3 regions of the Pseudoduganella sp. jia 12 genome follow, and region 3 is predicted to be linked to each of the others. Evidence: predicted binding sites of a transcription regulator. Region 3 holds the regulator's gene; each other region holds the start of a gene.

Evidence for each region. Region 3 encodes FNR, which switches genes on or off when oxygen is low (the NO sensors DNR and NnrR bind a similar motif). Its sites were predicted from a motif close to TTGATNNNNATCAA; they were not measured.
Region 1: the regulator FNR is predicted to act here: its motif matches at 2,197-2,210, upstream of ACY65G_RS14660 (KamA family radical SAM protein).
Region 2: the regulator FNR is predicted to act here: its motif matches at 2,851-2,864, upstream of ACY65G_RS25350 (universal stress protein).

The regions. Positions count from the first base shown of each region.
Region 1 is NZ_JBUXKP010000006.1:72,639-78,045, forward strand. It holds gene ACY65G_RS14650 (methyl-accepting chemotaxis protein) at 1-1,479, opposite strand, end outside; gene ACY65G_RS14655 (cache domain-containing protein) at 1,557-2,021, opposite strand; gene ACY65G_RS14660 (KamA family radical SAM protein) at 2,216-3,601, shown strand; gene ACY65G_RS14665 (MFS transporter) at 3,604-4,917, shown strand; gene ACY65G_RS14670 (fumarylacetoacetate hydrolase family protein) at 4,960-5,407, shown strand, end outside.
Region 2 is NZ_JBUXKP010000013.1:91,611-97,017, reverse strand. It holds gene ACY65G_RS25360 (chemotaxis protein CheA) at 1-1,753, opposite strand, end outside; gene ACY65G_RS25355 (protein phosphatase CheZ) at 1,753-2,592, opposite strand; gene ACY65G_RS25350 (universal stress protein) at 2,935-3,402, shown strand; gene ACY65G_RS25345 (response regulator) at 3,620-4,264, shown strand; gene ACY65G_RS25340 (Crp/Fnr family transcriptional regulator) at 4,686-5,407, shown strand, end outside.
Region 3 is NZ_JBUXKP010000008.1:96,313-101,719, reverse strand. It holds gene ccoP (cytochrome-c oxidase, cbb3-type subunit III) at 1-873, shown strand, start outside; gene ccoG (cytochrome c oxidase accessory protein CcoG) at 877-2,250, shown strand; gene ACY65G_RS18640 (FixH family protein) at 2,262-2,768, shown strand; gene fnr (fumarate/nitrate reduction transcriptional regulator Fnr) at 2,821-3,579, opposite strand; gene ACY65G_RS18630 (response regulator) at 3,727-5,407, shown strand, end outside.

The sequences.
Region 1 (5,407 bases), on a different contig from region 3:
GGCGGCGGCGGCTTCTTCGACGAGGGCGGCGTTCTGCTGCGTGACGTCGTCGATCTGGCCTACCGCCTGGTTCACTTCCGAGATGCCTTGCGCCTGTTCGGCACTGGCGGCGCTGATGCGGCCGATGATGTGGTTCACCTGCTGCACCGAGGAGACGATGTCGCCCATGCTGCTGCCGGCCAGCGTGACCGAGGCCGCGCCGTTGTCGATCGTGGAAACGGAGGCCGCGATCAGTTCCTTGATTTCCCTGGCGGCCGCGGCCGAGCGTGCGGCCAGCATGCGCACTTCGCCGGCCACGACAGCGAAGCCGCGGCCCTGTTCGCCGGCACGGGCCGCTTCCACGGCCGCGTTCAGCGCCAGGATATTGGTCTGGAACGAGATGCTGTCGATGACGCCGGTGATCTCCACGACCTTGCGGGAACTGGCGCGGATCGATGCCATCGTCGTCACGGCCTGGGTCATGGCGGCGCCGCCTTTTTCCGCCATCGCCGTGGCGGTGGCTGCCAGCTGGCACGCTTCGCGGGCGTTTTCGGCGTTGTGCCGCACCGCCTTGGTCAGGGTGGCCATGGCGCTGGCCGTTTCTTCCAGCGAACCGGCCTGGCGTTCGGTGCGGCTGGACAGGTCGAAGTTGCCGACGGTGATTTCCTGCGACGCCGTGTCGATCGACTGCACCGCGCCGCGGATCGTGCGCAGCGTCTGGTTCAGGTTGGCGATGCTCTGGTCCAGCACGCGGGCCGTTTCCGCGATCTCGTCGCGGCCGGCGTTCGGCGGGGCCGACGTCAGCCTGCCGGCGGCAAGGCTGCGCACCACGTCGGCGATCGAGCGGATGTCGCGCAGCAGCGCGGCGCGCACCAGCATCGATACCAGCAGCGACAGCGCCACCGACAGTACGCACAGCGCCGCCATCGCGATGCCCAGCTGGCGGAATTCGGCCTTGGCTTCGGCGTGGGCCGTTTCCGACAGCGATTTTTCCAGCGCCGCCAGGCGCTGCAACTCGCCTTCCAGCAGCACGAACTGGCGCTCCGCCTTCTGCATCGCATTGGTGGCGATCGACTGGTCCATCTGCGCCATCTCGATCGTTTCCAGCACGCCCTTGCGGTAGGCGATCAGTGCGTGGCTGGAGGCATCGACAAGCTTGCGCTCCTCGGGATCGGACACGCGCGCCAGCTGCACCAGTTGCTGCTCGATGCCGCGGTGGCGGCTGTGGATGCGGTCGGTCAGCTCGTCGAGGCGGCTTTGCGCGAAGCTGCCGTTGACCCATGCCAGCAACTGGTAGATGTTGGCGTGGGCGTACTTGGCTTCGCCGGCGATGTCGGCCGCGGCCTTCAGCCGCGCGGCGCGCACCTGCACGAGGTTTTCCATGGACGCGTTCTGGCGCACCATGCCGACCCATGCGCAGGCAGTGATGGCCACCAGCAGGATCAGCACGATGCCGGGTGCCAGCAACAGTTTGGGACCGATACGTAATTTGTTCAGCATGACGACTCCCGCCAGGGATGAATAGGTTGAATGAGTGGTTTGTACGACTGGATGAGTGGGCAACGCGCGATGGCTGCCTAATTCTTGTAGATGCCGGCTTCCAGCACGACGTCGCCGACGCGCAGGATATAGGTCGTCTTCGGCTCGATCTTGCCGCTGACCGGGTTCTTGTACATGTAATCGACCCAGCCCTTGCCGTGCTTCGCGGCCAGTTCGATGATCTCGCGGCGGTAGACCTTGCCGCTGGCATCGGGCACGTCCGTCAGGTTCTTGCCCACGATCGACGGGTTGATCGGGTGGGCGAGCACGATGCCTGTCTTGAGGTCGCGCATGTCGACATACAGCTCGCCCTGCACGAAGTCCGGGGCCTTGGCGACCAGCTTCTTCATCAGCGCTTCCTTGCCGTTCGCCTTCAGGAAGGCGGCACCGCGCTCGGCCATGGCGATCGCGTCTTTTTCGGTCGGTCCCGGATTGGCGAACGCGGCCGCGGTGACAGTGGCAAATGCAAGATACGTCATGCCGCGTATCAATACTTGTTTCATGTTGGGCTCCCATTAGTTGGTCAAGGTCAAGCCATTGTGCGCTGGCGCTGCCGGGAAGAAATTGCGCTAGCGCAAGGTGTAAAGAATCGCGACGAAAATTTTCCACAGGGATATTGAGATACAGCAACATGCCCCGTTGGCGCATGTCTACGATGTGGTTTCCCTTTCGTTTCCTTTGATCAGGAGCAAGCAAAATGATAAGCGACCTCGTCCCGCAAAAATTCAGGCCTTACACCCGCCAGAGCATCCGCCAGGCCCGCCAGTGGCAATGGCTGCCGCCGGAACAGCAGGAAGCCGTGCAGGTGGTTTCGCACGTGCTGCCGTTCCGCACCAACGAGTACGTGCTGGAGAACCTGATCGACTGGAACAACGTGCCGGACGATCCCATCTACCGCCTGGTGTTCCCGCATGCCGACATGCTGCCGGCCGACGAATACCGCCAACTGCGCGACCTGGTGCTGGTGAAGAATGACGATGCGGCGATTGCGGCCCTCGTGCACAGGATCCGCATGCGCATGAACCCGCACCCGGCCGGCCAGATGACCCACAACGTGCCGCGCGTGAACGACCACGTGCTCAAGGGCCTGCAGCACAAGTACAAGGAAACGGTGCTCTTCTTCCCCAGCGCCGGCCAGACGTGCCACGCCTATTGCACGTTCTGCTTCCGCTGGCCGCAGTTCGTGGGCATGGACGACATGAAGTTCGATGCCAGGGAAACCACGGAACTCGTGTCGTACCTGCGGTCGCACGAGGAAGTGACGGACGTCCTGATCACCGGCGGCGACCCGATGGTGATGAATACCCGCTCGCTGGCGGAATTCATCGAGCCGTTGCTGGGGCCCGACATGGCCCATATCCAGAACATCCGCATCGGCACGAAGTCCGTCGCATACTGGCCACAGCGCTTCGTCACCGACAAGGATGCGGACGACCTGCTGCGGCTGTTCGAGAAGGTCGTTGCCAGCGGCAAGAACCTGGCGATCATGGGCCACTACAACCATGCGGTCGAACTGCGCCAGGAGATCGCGCAGAAGGCCGTCAAGCGCATCGTGGGCACTGGCGCCACGCTGCGCATGCAAGGGCCGCTGATCCGCCACATCAACGAGGATCCGCACAGCTGGGCCGAACTGTGGCGCACCGGCGTGCGCCTGGGCGCGATCCCGTACTACATGTTCGTCGAGCGCGACACGGGGCCGAGCGAATACTTCCAGCTGCCGCTGGCGCGCGCGCACGAGATCTTCCAGCAGGCTTACCAGATGGTGTCCGGCCTGGCGCGCACCGTGCGCGGCCCGTCGATGAGCGCGTTCCCCGGCAAGGTCGCCATCGATGGCGTGGTCACGATCAACGGCGAGAAGGTGTTCGCGCTGCAGTTCCTGCAGGCCCGCAATCCCGACTGGGTGAAGAAGCCGTTCTTCGCGAAGTACGACGAGAAGGCCACGTGGCTCGATCACCTGAAGCCCGCATTCGGCAAGGAGAAATTCTTCTTCGAGACCGATGAGGACAGCCACGCGCCGCAGGAGCGCAAGGTGATCCCGATCGCCAGCGCGCGGGACTACGGTTCGCGCAGCAACGCCGCCTGACCATGGAGCCGTCCGCGCCGGTGCCATCGCTGCTGCCGGGCGGAAGGCGGTACGTGCCGGGCCAATTGTCCGCCCGGGCCTTGTTCTGCCTGGTGTTCCTGCCGTTCGCGCTGGGGCATTACCTGTCGTGCCTGCTGCGCACGGTGAACGCGGTGCTGGCGCCGCAACTGGTGGCAGCGGCGGCGCTGACACCGGGCGACCTGGGGGTGCTGACCAGCGCCTACTTCCTGGCCTTCGCGGTGGCCCAGCTGCCGGTCGGCATCGCGCTGGACCGTTTCGGCCCGCGCCTGGTGCAGTTCCCGATGCTGCTGCTGGCGGCCATGGGCACGGCGGCCTTCGCGTTCAGCGGCGACTTCGCGCAGATGCTGGCCGCGCGCACCGCGATGGGGCTGGGCCTGGCCGGTTGCTTCATGGCGGCCGTGAAGGCGCTTGCCACCTGGGTGCCGGCCGCCAGGCTGCCGTCGGTGCAGGGTTACCTGATCGCCGCCGGCGGGCTGGGCGCCGCGTCGTCCACGCTGCCGGTGCGCGCGTTCCTGGAGCATGCGCAGTGGCGCTGGCTGTTCGTCGCGCTGGCGCTGGCCTGCGTGGCCGCGGCGCTGCTGGTGCTGCTGCTGGCGCCCACGCCCGCGATGCCAGGCAAGCCAGAAGCACCGCGCGAGCCGATCCGCCTGGCGATCTTCGCCGAGGTGTTCCGCCACCCGGCCTTCCGCGAGACGGCCGCGGTGGTGCTGGTGCCGCACACGGTCTTCTTCGGCCTGCAAGGCCTGTGGATCGGGCGCTGGCTGACGGACGCCGGCCGCTTTTCCGAGCACGACGTGGCATGGCTGCTGGCCATCGGCACGGCGGCCGTGATCGCCGGTGCCATCGGCGTTGGCAAGGTGACCGAATGGGCGGCAAGGCGCGGCGTCGACGCGATCGCCGTGGCCGCCGCGGGCGTGTCGCTGTTCGTTCTCGTGCAGTGCGGTTTTGCGCTGGGCTGGCAGCCCGGCTTTCCGATGCTGGCGGTGCTGTTCACGCTGGTGGGCACGATCACCGGCATCGAATACACGATCGTGGCGCAGGCGATGCCGCCCGCACTGACGGGAAGGGCTTCGACGTGCCTGAACCTGCTGATCTTCACCGGCGCGTTCATCGTGCAGGCGGGCTTCGGCCTCGTCATCGGCCTGTGGCAGCCGGACGCCGCGCAGCGCTATCCGGCCACCGCCTACCAGGCCGCATTCTTCATGCTCGTGCTGCTGCAGGTGCCCGGCATCGCGTGGTTCGCATGGCGCCGCCGCAGGCCACTCGTCGCGAACCCTGTAGAATCCGTTCTTTGACCGGAAGCTCCGGCTTCCGCCGCATTATCAGCAGGAGAGAAAATGAAACTGGTTCGTTACGGCCGCATCGGTAAAGAGAAGCCGGGCCTGATCGATGAAGAGGGCAGGCTGCGCGACCTGTCCGGCGTGATCGGCGACCTCGCCGGCGCCAACCTGTCGGACAAGGTATTGAAGAAGGTCGCGAAGATCCCGTACGACACGCTGCCGCTGGTACGCGGCAATCCGCGCTTCGGCGTGCCGGTGGGGAAGGTGGGCAAGTTCATCGGCATCGGCCTCAATTACGCGGACCATGCGGCCGAATCGAACCTGCCAGTGCCCACCGAACCGATCGTGTTCATGAAGGCCGTCACGAGCCTGTCGGGCGCGGACGATCCGGTGATGCTGCCGAAAGGCTCGAAGAAGACGGACTGGGAAGTGGAACTCGGTGTCGTCATCGGCACCCGCGCCCGTTATGTCAGCGAAGCCGATGCCGAGAAATACGTGGCCGGCT
Region 2 (5,407 bases), on a different contig from region 3:
GCTGTGGCGCGTTGATGACGATACCCACGCGTTCGGCGGACAATTCGTAGCCCAGCGCATTGGCCAGCGAACGCACCGGCAACGGACGGCCCTGGTCCTTCATCACGGGCGCGCCGCCCACTTCGTTGAACGTTTCCGGCAGTTCCACCACGCGCTCGACGACGGCCATCGGCAGCGCCAGCAGCGCGCCGGAGGTCGATACCAGCATCGTCGGCACGATCGACAGTTCGATCGGCAGGCGGATCGCGAACTTGGTGCCCTTGCCCAGCGCGGATTCGATGTGGATCGCGCCGCGGTTCTTCTCCACGGCGGTCTTCACCACGTCCATGCCCACGCCCCGGCCGGAAACCGACGACGCCACTTCCTTCGTCGAGAAGCCCGGCAGGAAGACCAGCTGGTACGACTCGTCGTCCGTCATGTTCGCGGTCGGCGAGATCAGGCCCTTCTCGCCGGCCTTGCGGCGCAGCGCGGCCGGGTCCATGCCCTTGCCGTCGTCCTGCAGCACGATCATTACGCTGTTGGCTTCCTGCCACGCTTTCAGCAGGATCGTTGCTTTCGGGTTCTTGCCGGCGGCCACGCGGGCGTCCGGGCCTTCCACACCATGGTCGAGGGCGTTGCGCAGCATGTGCACGAGCGGGTCGTACAGGCTGTCGACGACGACGCGGTCCACTTCCGTTTCCGCGCCCTCGATGACCAGTTCGACTTCCTTGCCCAGGTCTTTCGCCAGTTCGCGCACCAGGCGCGGGAATTTCTGGAACAGGCGGCCGACCGGCTGCATGCGGGTCGCCAGCGTGGCGCGCTGCAGCTCCGTGGAATAGCGCGACGCGCGCTCCAGCGTTTCGGTCAGGGCCGACATCAGCGTGGCGGCCTGGCCTTCGAACTTGAACTGTTGCAGGCGTTCCAGCAGCACGGCGGCCTGGTTGGCGGCCTGCACGGATTCGCCAGCCACTTCCAGCAGCGCGTCCAGCTTGACCGCGTCGATCCGGATGCTTTCCTCTTTCGCGGGCGCGGCATGGGCAGGCTTGCCCTCGTCGCGGCGCTCGACGCCATCCCATTTCTTCCCGGTGCCGGGTGCGACATCGGCGGCAGGCGCGGCGGCAGGCGCCGGGGCGGCCGGTGCTTCGGCCGCAGGCGCCACGGGAGCGCCAACGGCGGCGGTGACGGAGGCAGGAGCTGGCGCAGCAGCATGCACGGGTGCGCCGGCGGGACGGTTGTACGTCCCCGGAGGCACCACCGCCTCGTACATCGATTCCCAGTCCAGGCCATCGGCCGAGGGCGCGCGCGGCGCCGCCACGGCTGGTGCCGGCGCTGGTGCTGCCACGGGTGCCGGCGCAGGGGCGGCTTTCGCCGCCGGCTTGGCCGAGCTTTCCTTGCCCTCGATCGCTTCGTTGAGGATCGCTTCCAGGTCGGCCGGCATCGGCCCCATGCTTTCCGGCGAAGCACCGTTGTTCAGTTCCGCCAGCTGGTCGGCCACGAAGCCGGACGCCTGCAGCGCCGCTTCGATCGACAGCGGCGTGACGGGCGCGGCGCCGGTGCGCAGCGCATCGAACAGGTTTTCCGTCAGGTGGCAGGCGGACACGAGCGCACCGAGATTCATGAAGCCCGCGCCACCCTTGATGGTGTGGAACGAACGGAACACGGCGTTCAGCGTTTCCTTGTTCTGCGGATCGCGTTCGAGATGCAGCAGGTGCTCCTCGACATTGACCGCCAAGTCCATCGCCTCAACGACGAACTCCTTGAGCATATCGTCCATCAGAACCCCAGATCGGCAAGCAGGTCGTCCACATTGTCCTGGTTCAGCGCCACGGACGGAGCCGACGGCCCACTCATCAGCGACACTTCCAGGGCCTCTTTCTGCGCGATCAGCTCGCGCTTGTCAGGCGGCGCATTGTCTTTCAACAATTGAGCCAGCTCCGACTCGACCGTCTTGGTGATGATCACCACTTTCTTGATCAGCTGGCCCGTGATGTCCTGGAAGTCCTGCGCCATCATGATTTCCAGCAGGCGCGCCTTTTCGGCTTCGGTGGCTTCGGACACGGCTTGCGCAAATGCGCGCGAATCGCCGGCCAGCGTCTTGAATTCTTCAATGCTGAGCTTGCCATCGAACAGTGCGGCCCAGCGGTCTTCCATTTCCTTCGACTTCTTTGACAGCACGTCCTGTGCCGGCATGCCATCGTCCAGCGTGTTCAATACCTTGTTGGCAGCCTGTTCGGTCAGCGAGGCCACGTATTCCAGGCGGTCCTGCGCATCCACGATCTGGCTCGAGGCCTCCGTCAATGCCTTGTCGTAGCCCAGTTCGCGCAGCGAGTCGTGCAGCAGGCGGACGATGCCGCCCAGGCGTTCGAACATGGTGCCGTCCTGCTGGCCTTCCTCGGCGGCCGGAGCATCGGCCGCCTGCGCGGCGGCGGGAGCCGACGGTGCAGGTGCGGGGGCGGTGCGGGTCGAGGCGACCTCGTCGAACAGGCTTTCCAGGTCGTCATCGGCAGCGCCAGCGGCCGGCGCGGGGGCCGGAGCCGGTGCCGGGGTGGCGTTGGCACGCTGCGCGGACACTTCCTCAAATAATGCGTCGAAATCATCAGCGGCGTCGGTCATATCCCTGCTTCTCCATAATCAAAAAATGCTTTCGTATCAACTGCCTAAGGGTCCTGAGTGATGACGCTCGGCAATATTCACGCACTTCCGCGAGTGTAGCAGGGGGTCGTCCGCTTGTTCAATCTCGGTCCAGTCAATCCTGCGCGGCAACTGTAAAAGGCCGGTTTTCTGTTGTATTTGGGTCGCCCGGCATGCCACGATGTTTGTCATATACAAACATAATGTCAACGGCAAGCTTGTGCCGGACTCATCTCTCTATTGAGAAAGATCAAGTCTTTGCATTGAGACAAGAGCGCAATTCGCGACTACAATGAGGGAGCGCATGTATTCAAGGAGCGGGTCATGTACCGGAAAATTCTGATTACCACCGACGGTTCCGCCGTGTCCCGGATGACCGCCTGCGCCGGCGTCTCGTTTGCCCAGCAACTCGGCGCCGAGGTCCTTGCACTGTTCGTCGCGCCCGAGTACCAGTACCCGATTTATGTCGAGATCATTCCGCCCAGTTACCCCAGCGAAGAAGAGTACCGCGCCGCCATGGGGCGCGCCGGCCGCGATCACGTGCAAGCGATCGTGGCATCGTGCGACAAGAAAGGCGTGCGGTGCGAAAGCATGACCGCCTTTGCCGAAAGCGCGGCGCTTAAAATCGTGGAGATCGCGGAGCAGAAAGGCTGCGACCTGATCTTCATCGGCTCCCACGGCCGCAGTGGCTGGGGCCAGCTGTTGCTGGGCAGTGTCACCAACAAGGTATTGTCGCATTCGAAGATTCCGGTGCTCGTGCACCGCCTCCTGAAAGAACCCCTGCCCGATTAGGTTCGCTACGTCCCCCTAAGGCTCGTTACGTCCCCGTAAGGCTCGTTACGTCCATTAAGGCTCATTACGTTCACCTTGGGCTTGCAGCACCGAGGCTGGCAACATCCCGCCGTTACCGCCTCGAACACATTGCCAGAAACAGCCCATTCTGCTCCCGCATGGCTCGATACCGCGCCATCGGGATGACAGGCAACACCGGAGTGTCACCGAACCACCCATGATCAGAATAGTCATCGCAGACGACCACACCATCATGCGCGAAGGCCTCAAGCGCATCCTCGACGGTGCCCCCGATATCGACATCGTCGGCGAAGCCGTCGATGGCTTCGAGGTACTGCGCCATGTGCGTCAGGGCGGCTTCGACCTGCTGCTGCTCGACTTGTCGATGCCGGGCCGCAGCGGCGTCGACCTGATCCGCCAGATCCGCAGCGAGGCCCCCAAACTGAACGTGCTGATCCTTACCATGCACGAAGAGGAACAATATGCCGTGCGCGCCATCCGCGCTGGCGCCCAGGGCTACCTGACCAAGGAAAGCGCCGGCACGCAGCTGGTGGGCGCCATCCGCAAGGTGGCGTCGGGGCGGCCCTATATCAGTACCGAAGTCGCCGAGCAGCTGGCACTCAATATCATGATGCCGAATGAAAGCCTGCTGCATAAACAATTGTCGGACCGGGAATTCGAGGTATTCTCCTTGCTCGTATCCGGCAAGTCGATTACCGAAATCGCCAATAGCCTGCACCTGTCGGTAAAAACCGTCAGTACCCATAAAACGCGCATCATGCAGAAAATGGGGATGAGTTCACTGTCGGAAATGGTTCAATACGCAGTGGCGCATAAACTACTGTCGCCGTTTAAATCCTGACCCGCCGCGCCCGCCTGCGGGCTGCCTTCCCCCTCTGAAGCACACTCTCGGTCGGTAGGAGTAATCCTACAATATGGCGCCAGCTCCTACGAGCACATTCAGCGCATGCCGATATCTATCCCTCCCCCCCGTTGGCATACTGAAACCATTCCAAAGCGAGTTGCCGCAAATCCACACGAATCTCACTAAGCTTCACTGAGCTTCACCGAGCTTCACACAGGTTTCATTCGGATCGGCGGCACTAGCAAAAAAAAACCGGTAGTTCAAAACCGGATCCAAAACCAGGAATAGTTTCACTATCAGCTCTAAACCAATTCGCTGTTAAATCCGAACATACATGACCTGAAATCAGGAGATAAGCATGCTCCCCACGCAAATGTCCGAAACCCGAGTCGCCGCCCAGGCTGCGCAATCCCCCGCCATGGAAGCGGGCCGCCAGCGCCAGGGTCGTCTCTGGTCGAACCTGAAGGAAGTCTGCGACCTCCTGCATATTCCCGCGGCCTGCTCCGTCAACGCCGAGGAACTGCTGTTCCAGCACGTGCAGTTCAAGACCGGCCAGCGCATCCATACGATCGGCCAGCCGTTCGACACGCTGTATATCGTCAACTCGGGCTTCCTGAAAACGGTCCTGATCGACGAATTCGGCAACGAGCAAGTGCTGAGCTTCCCGATGAAAGGCGACATGCTGGGCGTGGACGGCATCCACAGCCGCCATTACTCGTCCGAGGCGGTCGCCCTGTCCGACTGCGACCTGATCCTGCTGCCGTTCAAGAAGCTGACCGCGCTCGGCCGCGTTCACGTGGAACTGGAACACATGATGTATGGCGTGATGAGCCGCGAACTGGTGCGCGAGCAGGCCATGATCGGCATGCTGGGCGCACTGAGCGCCGAAGCCCGCGTGGCCCGTTTCCTCGTGTCGCTGGCCGACCGCTTTGCCCAGATGGGTTATTCGAGCAAGCTGTTCAACCTGCGCATGACCCGTCATGAAATCGGCAGCTACCTGGGCCTGACCCTGGAAACGGTGAGCCGCACGCTGTCGGCCTTCAATGAAATCGGCCTGATCACGGTCGACCAGCGCACGATCGGCATCAAGGATCCGGATGCACTGAAAACCCTGCGCCGCCTGCCGCCTTCGCGTTCCCG
Region 3 (5,407 bases):
ATCGCCGTGCTGACGGTGCTGGGCATCCTGGGCTGCGGCGTGCTGCTGTACACCCAATCCACGTTCAAGGCGCCCGCCGGCAAGGTGGAAACCACCGGGCACGTATGGGACGACGACCTGACGGAGCTGAACACGCCCATGCCCCGCTGGTGGATGTGGCTGTTCTACATCACGATCGTGTTCGCCGCCGCCTACCTGTTCCTGTATCCGGGCCTGGGCACGTATGCCGGCAAGTTGGGATGGCAATCGTCCAGCCAGTACAAGGCCGAACTGGCAAAGGCGAACGATGCCTACGGCCCGCTGTTCGACCGGTACCGCCGGCAGGATGTGAAGGCGGTGGCCGCCGATCCGCAGGCGCGCGCGATGGGCGAACGGCTGTTTCTCACGTATTGCGCCCAGTGCCACGGCTCGGATGCGCGCGGCAACAAGGGCTATCCGAACCTGACGGACAGTGACTGGCTGCACGGCGGCACGCCGGAGGCGATCAGGCAGACGATCATGAACGGCCGGCATGGCGTGATGCCGCCGATGGGCGCGGCGCTGGGGTCCGACAAGGACATCGAGAACGTGGCCCACTATGTGCTGAGCCTTTCCGGCAGCCCCGTGGCCGATCCGATCAAGAGCGTTTTCGGCAAGAGCAAGTTCACCGCCTGCTTGGCCTGCCATGGCGCCGGCGGCACCGGCAACCAGGCGCTCGGCGCGCCGAACCTGGCGGACAAGACGTGGCTGTACGGCGGCAGCGCCGAGGCGATCATGGACACCATCCGCGAGGGCCGCGACAACACGATGCCGGCGTTCGGCGACTTCCTCGGCGAAGGCAAGGCGCATGTGCTGGCCGCCTACGTGTGGGGCCTGTCCAATCCGGCGGAGTAAGGCATGAACGCTCCGCCCCCCGAACAGGTCATCCGCATGTACGAGAAGCGCCAGCCGATCCATCCGCGCGAAACGGACGGACGCTACGCGCGCCTGCGCTGGCTATGCGTGTGGCTTACGCAGCTGGCCTACTACGCCACGCCATGGCTCACGTGGAACGGCCGCCAGGCCGTGCTGTTCGACCTGGGCACGCGCAAGTTCTACCTGTTCGGCCTGGTGCTGTGGCCGCAGGATTTCATCTACCTGGCCGCGCTGCTGGTCATCTGCGCATGGGGGCTGTTCCTCGTGACGGCCGTGGCGGGCCGCGTGTGGTGCGGCTTCGCCTGCCCGCAAACGGTGTACACGTCGGTCTTCCTGTGGATCGAACGCAGGATCGAGGGATCGCGCGCGGCGCGCATCGCACTGGACCGGCAAGGTCCGTCGCTGCGCAAATCCGGCAAGCGCACCGCCAAGCATCTCGCCTGGGGTGCCGTGGCGCTGTGGACGGGTTTTACTTTTGTCGGCTACTTCACGCCGGTGCGCGAACTGGGCACCGGCGTGGCCACGCTGTCGCTCGGGCCGTGGGAATGGTTCTGGGTGCTGTTCTACGGCTTCGCCACGTACGGCAACGCCGGCTGGCTTCGCGAACAGGTGTGCAAGTACATGTGCCCCTACGCCCGTTTCCAGAGCGCGATGTTCGATCGCGATACACTGGTCATCACATACGACACGCGGCGCGGCGAACCGCGTGGAAAAAAGTCCACGAACGGAGCCTGCATCGACTGCACGATGTGCGTGCAGGTGTGCCCGACCGGCATCGACATCCGCGACGGCCTGCAATACGAATGCATCGGCTGCGCTGCCTGCGTGGATGCCTGCGACGGCGTGATGGACCGGACCGGCCAGCCGCGCGGCCTCATACGCTACAGCACGGACCGCGCGATGACCTCGAACCTGCCGGCGGCGCGGATCCGGCAACGCGCATTGCGTCCGCGGGTGCTGGCCTACTGCGCCGCGCTGCTGGTGGCGTGCTTCGCCACCGGCTTCGCACTGTCCACGCGAATCCCCCTCAAGGTGGACGTGATCCGCGACCGCGGCTCGATGGGCCGCGAAGTCGACGGCGGTGCGATCGAGAACGTGTACCGGCTGCAGGTGATGAACACGTCCGAACAGCCGCACCGCTACCGCATCGCGGTCGCCGGCCTGCCCGGCCTGGTGCTGGCCAGCGGCGACGTCGTTGCGCTGGCCGCCACCGAAACACGTGCCGTGCCGGTGCGGGTGCAGGCACCGCATGGCGCTGGCCAGGCTGGATCCAACGACATCACATTCACGCTGGCGGCGCAGGGCGACGCGCACCTCGCCGTCGAAGAGCGCGCGGTATTCATCGTGCCGCGCTGAAGGAGACAGGCATGCAGACGATTTCCGCCACGCCGTGGTACCGCGAACGGTGGCCCTGGCTGCTGATGGCCGGTCCGGCCGCCGTGCTGGTCGCCGGCTTCGGCACGGCCTGGCTGGCCTTCGCGCAGCCGGATGCGCTGGTGGTCGGCGATTACTACAAGCGCGGCAAGGCGATCAACCAGGACTTGCGGCGCGACCGCGCCGCCGCCGCGCTGGGTGCCGCCGTCGCGCTGCGCTACGATCCCGCGCACGGCGTGCTGCAGGGCCGCCTGTCCGCGGCCGTGCCGTTGCAAGGCGCCCTGCAGGTGCACCTGGCCCACGCCACGCAACCGGAAAAGGACTTGCGGCTGCTGGTGCGCCCCGATCGCGATGGCGACTTCGCCGTGCCGCTGCCGCTGCTCGAGCGCAGCCGCTGGACCGTGCTGGTGGAGGACGAAAAGCGCACGTGGCGCCTGGAGGGCCAATGGCTATGGCCAGCGCAACGGGCAGCCTCGCTGGCGGCACGGCAAAACCGGTGACAGACACCGGTTTTTCTGGAATATTTCCTGGACCCTGGCAGACAGTGGGCAGTCAGGCGCAGGTTTCGGTGCCCGCCGTGATGGCTTTCAGCCGCGCCAGGTCGAGCACCTCGATTTCGCGGTTCGCCACCTTCAGCAAGCCCAGCTTCTTGAATTTGTTCAGCAGCCGGCTGATGCTCTCGATCGTGAGGCCCAGGTAGTTGCCGATATCCTCGCGCGACATGCGCAGCTGGAACGCGGTGCCCGAATAGCCGCGCGCTTCGTAACGCGAAGCCAGGTTGACGAGGAAGGCGGCGAAGCGCTGCGTGGCCTGCATATTGCCCAGCAATAGCATCACGCTTTGCTCGCGCGTGATTTCCTGGCTCATCATGCGGTGGAAGTGGCGCAGCAGGGTCGGCATGTCGATCAGCAGCTGTTCCAGGCTGGCGAACGGGATTTCGCACACTTCGCTGTCTTCGAGCGCCTGCGCGCTGCAATAGTGGCGGTCGGTACTGATCGCGTCCATGCCCAGCAATTCTCCCCCCATCTGGAACCCAGTCACCTGTTCTTCGCCGTTGGCGTTGATCTGGTAGGTCTTGAAATGGCCGAGCCGGATCGCGTACAGGCGCGTAAACGGGTCGCCGATGCGAAACAGGTTCTCGCCCTTCTGCAGCCTGCGGCGCCGGCCGATGATCTCGTCGAGCTTGTCCATATCGCCCATCTCCAGCCCCATCGGCAGGCACAGCTGGTGCATGCTGCAGGTGGCGCAGCGCGCCTTCAGGATGTCGATCGTTGCGCCGGGCAGGGTGAGGGAGGGAAGCTCGTGCATCATGGTCATGGTCCGGTTACGGTGGCCTCCAGTGTACTGGATACCACTTGCCAACACGACGGCGGGAAACTTGCATGCAGCGTGCCCTTCCGCACAGTGTGCAAGTCATGCGGCGGCGCATAGTGGCCCGACAAGATGGCGGGAGGAGACATGCATCCGCTTGGTATCAAGGCGAAAGTCGCGCTGGCGACGACCATCACGTCCATCGTGATGATCGCGCTGGTCACCTTTCTGCAGGCCCAGCGCATGCAGGAGGATTTTTCGCGCGTGCTGTTTGCCCAGCAGGACGCGCTGATCGCCCGTACCGCGCTGGAACTCGATGAACGAATGGCGCTGCTGCGCGACATCGTTGCCGAATCGGCGCGCTGGCAGCCGCGCGAGATCTGCAGCGACCCGCCCGCCCTGCGCGCCCACTACGACTACCGCGCCGTGCTGCGCCTGTTCGACGATATCCTCGTCGTCAGCCCTGCTGGCGTCATCGTGGCGGATGTGCCGGCGCTGCCGGGCCGCCCCGGCATCAGCGTGGCGGACCGCGCCTACTTCCAGCGCGTGATGCGGGAAAAGGCGCCGCTGATCGCCGAACCGGTCATCGGCAAGTCGGTCGGGCAACCCGTCGTGCAGATCGTCGCGCCCGTGCTCAGCGAAGAGGGCGATGTGGCCTGCGTGCTGATCGGCGTGCTGCGGCTGTACAAGGACAACCTGCTGGGCCACCTTCGATCGGCCAAGGTGGGCCGCACCGGCCATTACTACATCGTCACCGGCTATGAGCCGTCGATCTACGTGGTGCACCGTGACCCCGCCCGCCTGATGCAGCAGCGCGACCCACGCGGTTTTCCATCGACGTTACGGGCGATCCGCGAAGGGTTCGAGGGCACCACGATCAGCACCGATGGCTATGGCGTGCGCGCGCTGCTCAGCTACAAGCGGCTGAAGACGGTGCCCTGGGTCCTGATCGCTATCCTGCCCGCCGAAGAAGCCTCCGAACCGTTCGAAGACCTGCTGTCACGGCTGGCGCTGTGGGGCACGCTGGCCTCGCTCGTCACCGCGGGCGTCATCACCTGGATCATGTTGCGGATGATGTCGCCGCTGATGCGCCTGCGCGACGCGATCGGCGCCCTGCGCGGCGACCCGCGGCACTTCACGCCGCTGCCGGTCGCCTCGCGCGACGAGATCGGCGAGCTGACCGGCGCGTTCAACGACCTGATGCGCGAACGCGAGGCGGCCGACGACCATGCGCGCGAGCTGATGGACGAGCTGGAGACGCGCGCCGCCGAGCTGGAACGGGCGCGCGACCGGGCCGAGGCGGCGAACCGGGCCAAGAGCGACTTCGTGGCCAACATGAGCCATGAAATCCGCACGCCGATGAACGCCGTGCTGGGCATGGCGCAACTGCTGCAGAACACCGACCTTTCGCCGCAGCAGCGCAAGTACCTGCACATGATCCGCACCGCCGGCGATTCGCTGCTGGGCATCCTGAACGACGTGCTGGATTTCTCCAAGATCGAAGCGCAGCGCATGGAGCTGTCGCCGGTCGAATTCGACCTGGACGAATCGATGAGCACCCTGGCCACGACGATGACGATGAATGCGGGCGACAAGGAACTGGAACTGGCCATCGTCGTCGATGCCGACGTCCCCCGGCTGCTGCACGGCGATGCGCTGCGGCTGCAGCAGGTGCTGGTGAACCTGGCCGGCAACGCGATCAAGTTCACCGCGCAGGGCGAGGTCGTCGTCGAGGTCAAGGTCGCCGACCAGGACAACACCACGGCGCGCCTGCGCTTCGACGTGCGCGACACCGGCATGGGCATGAACCCGGAACAGCTGTCGCACC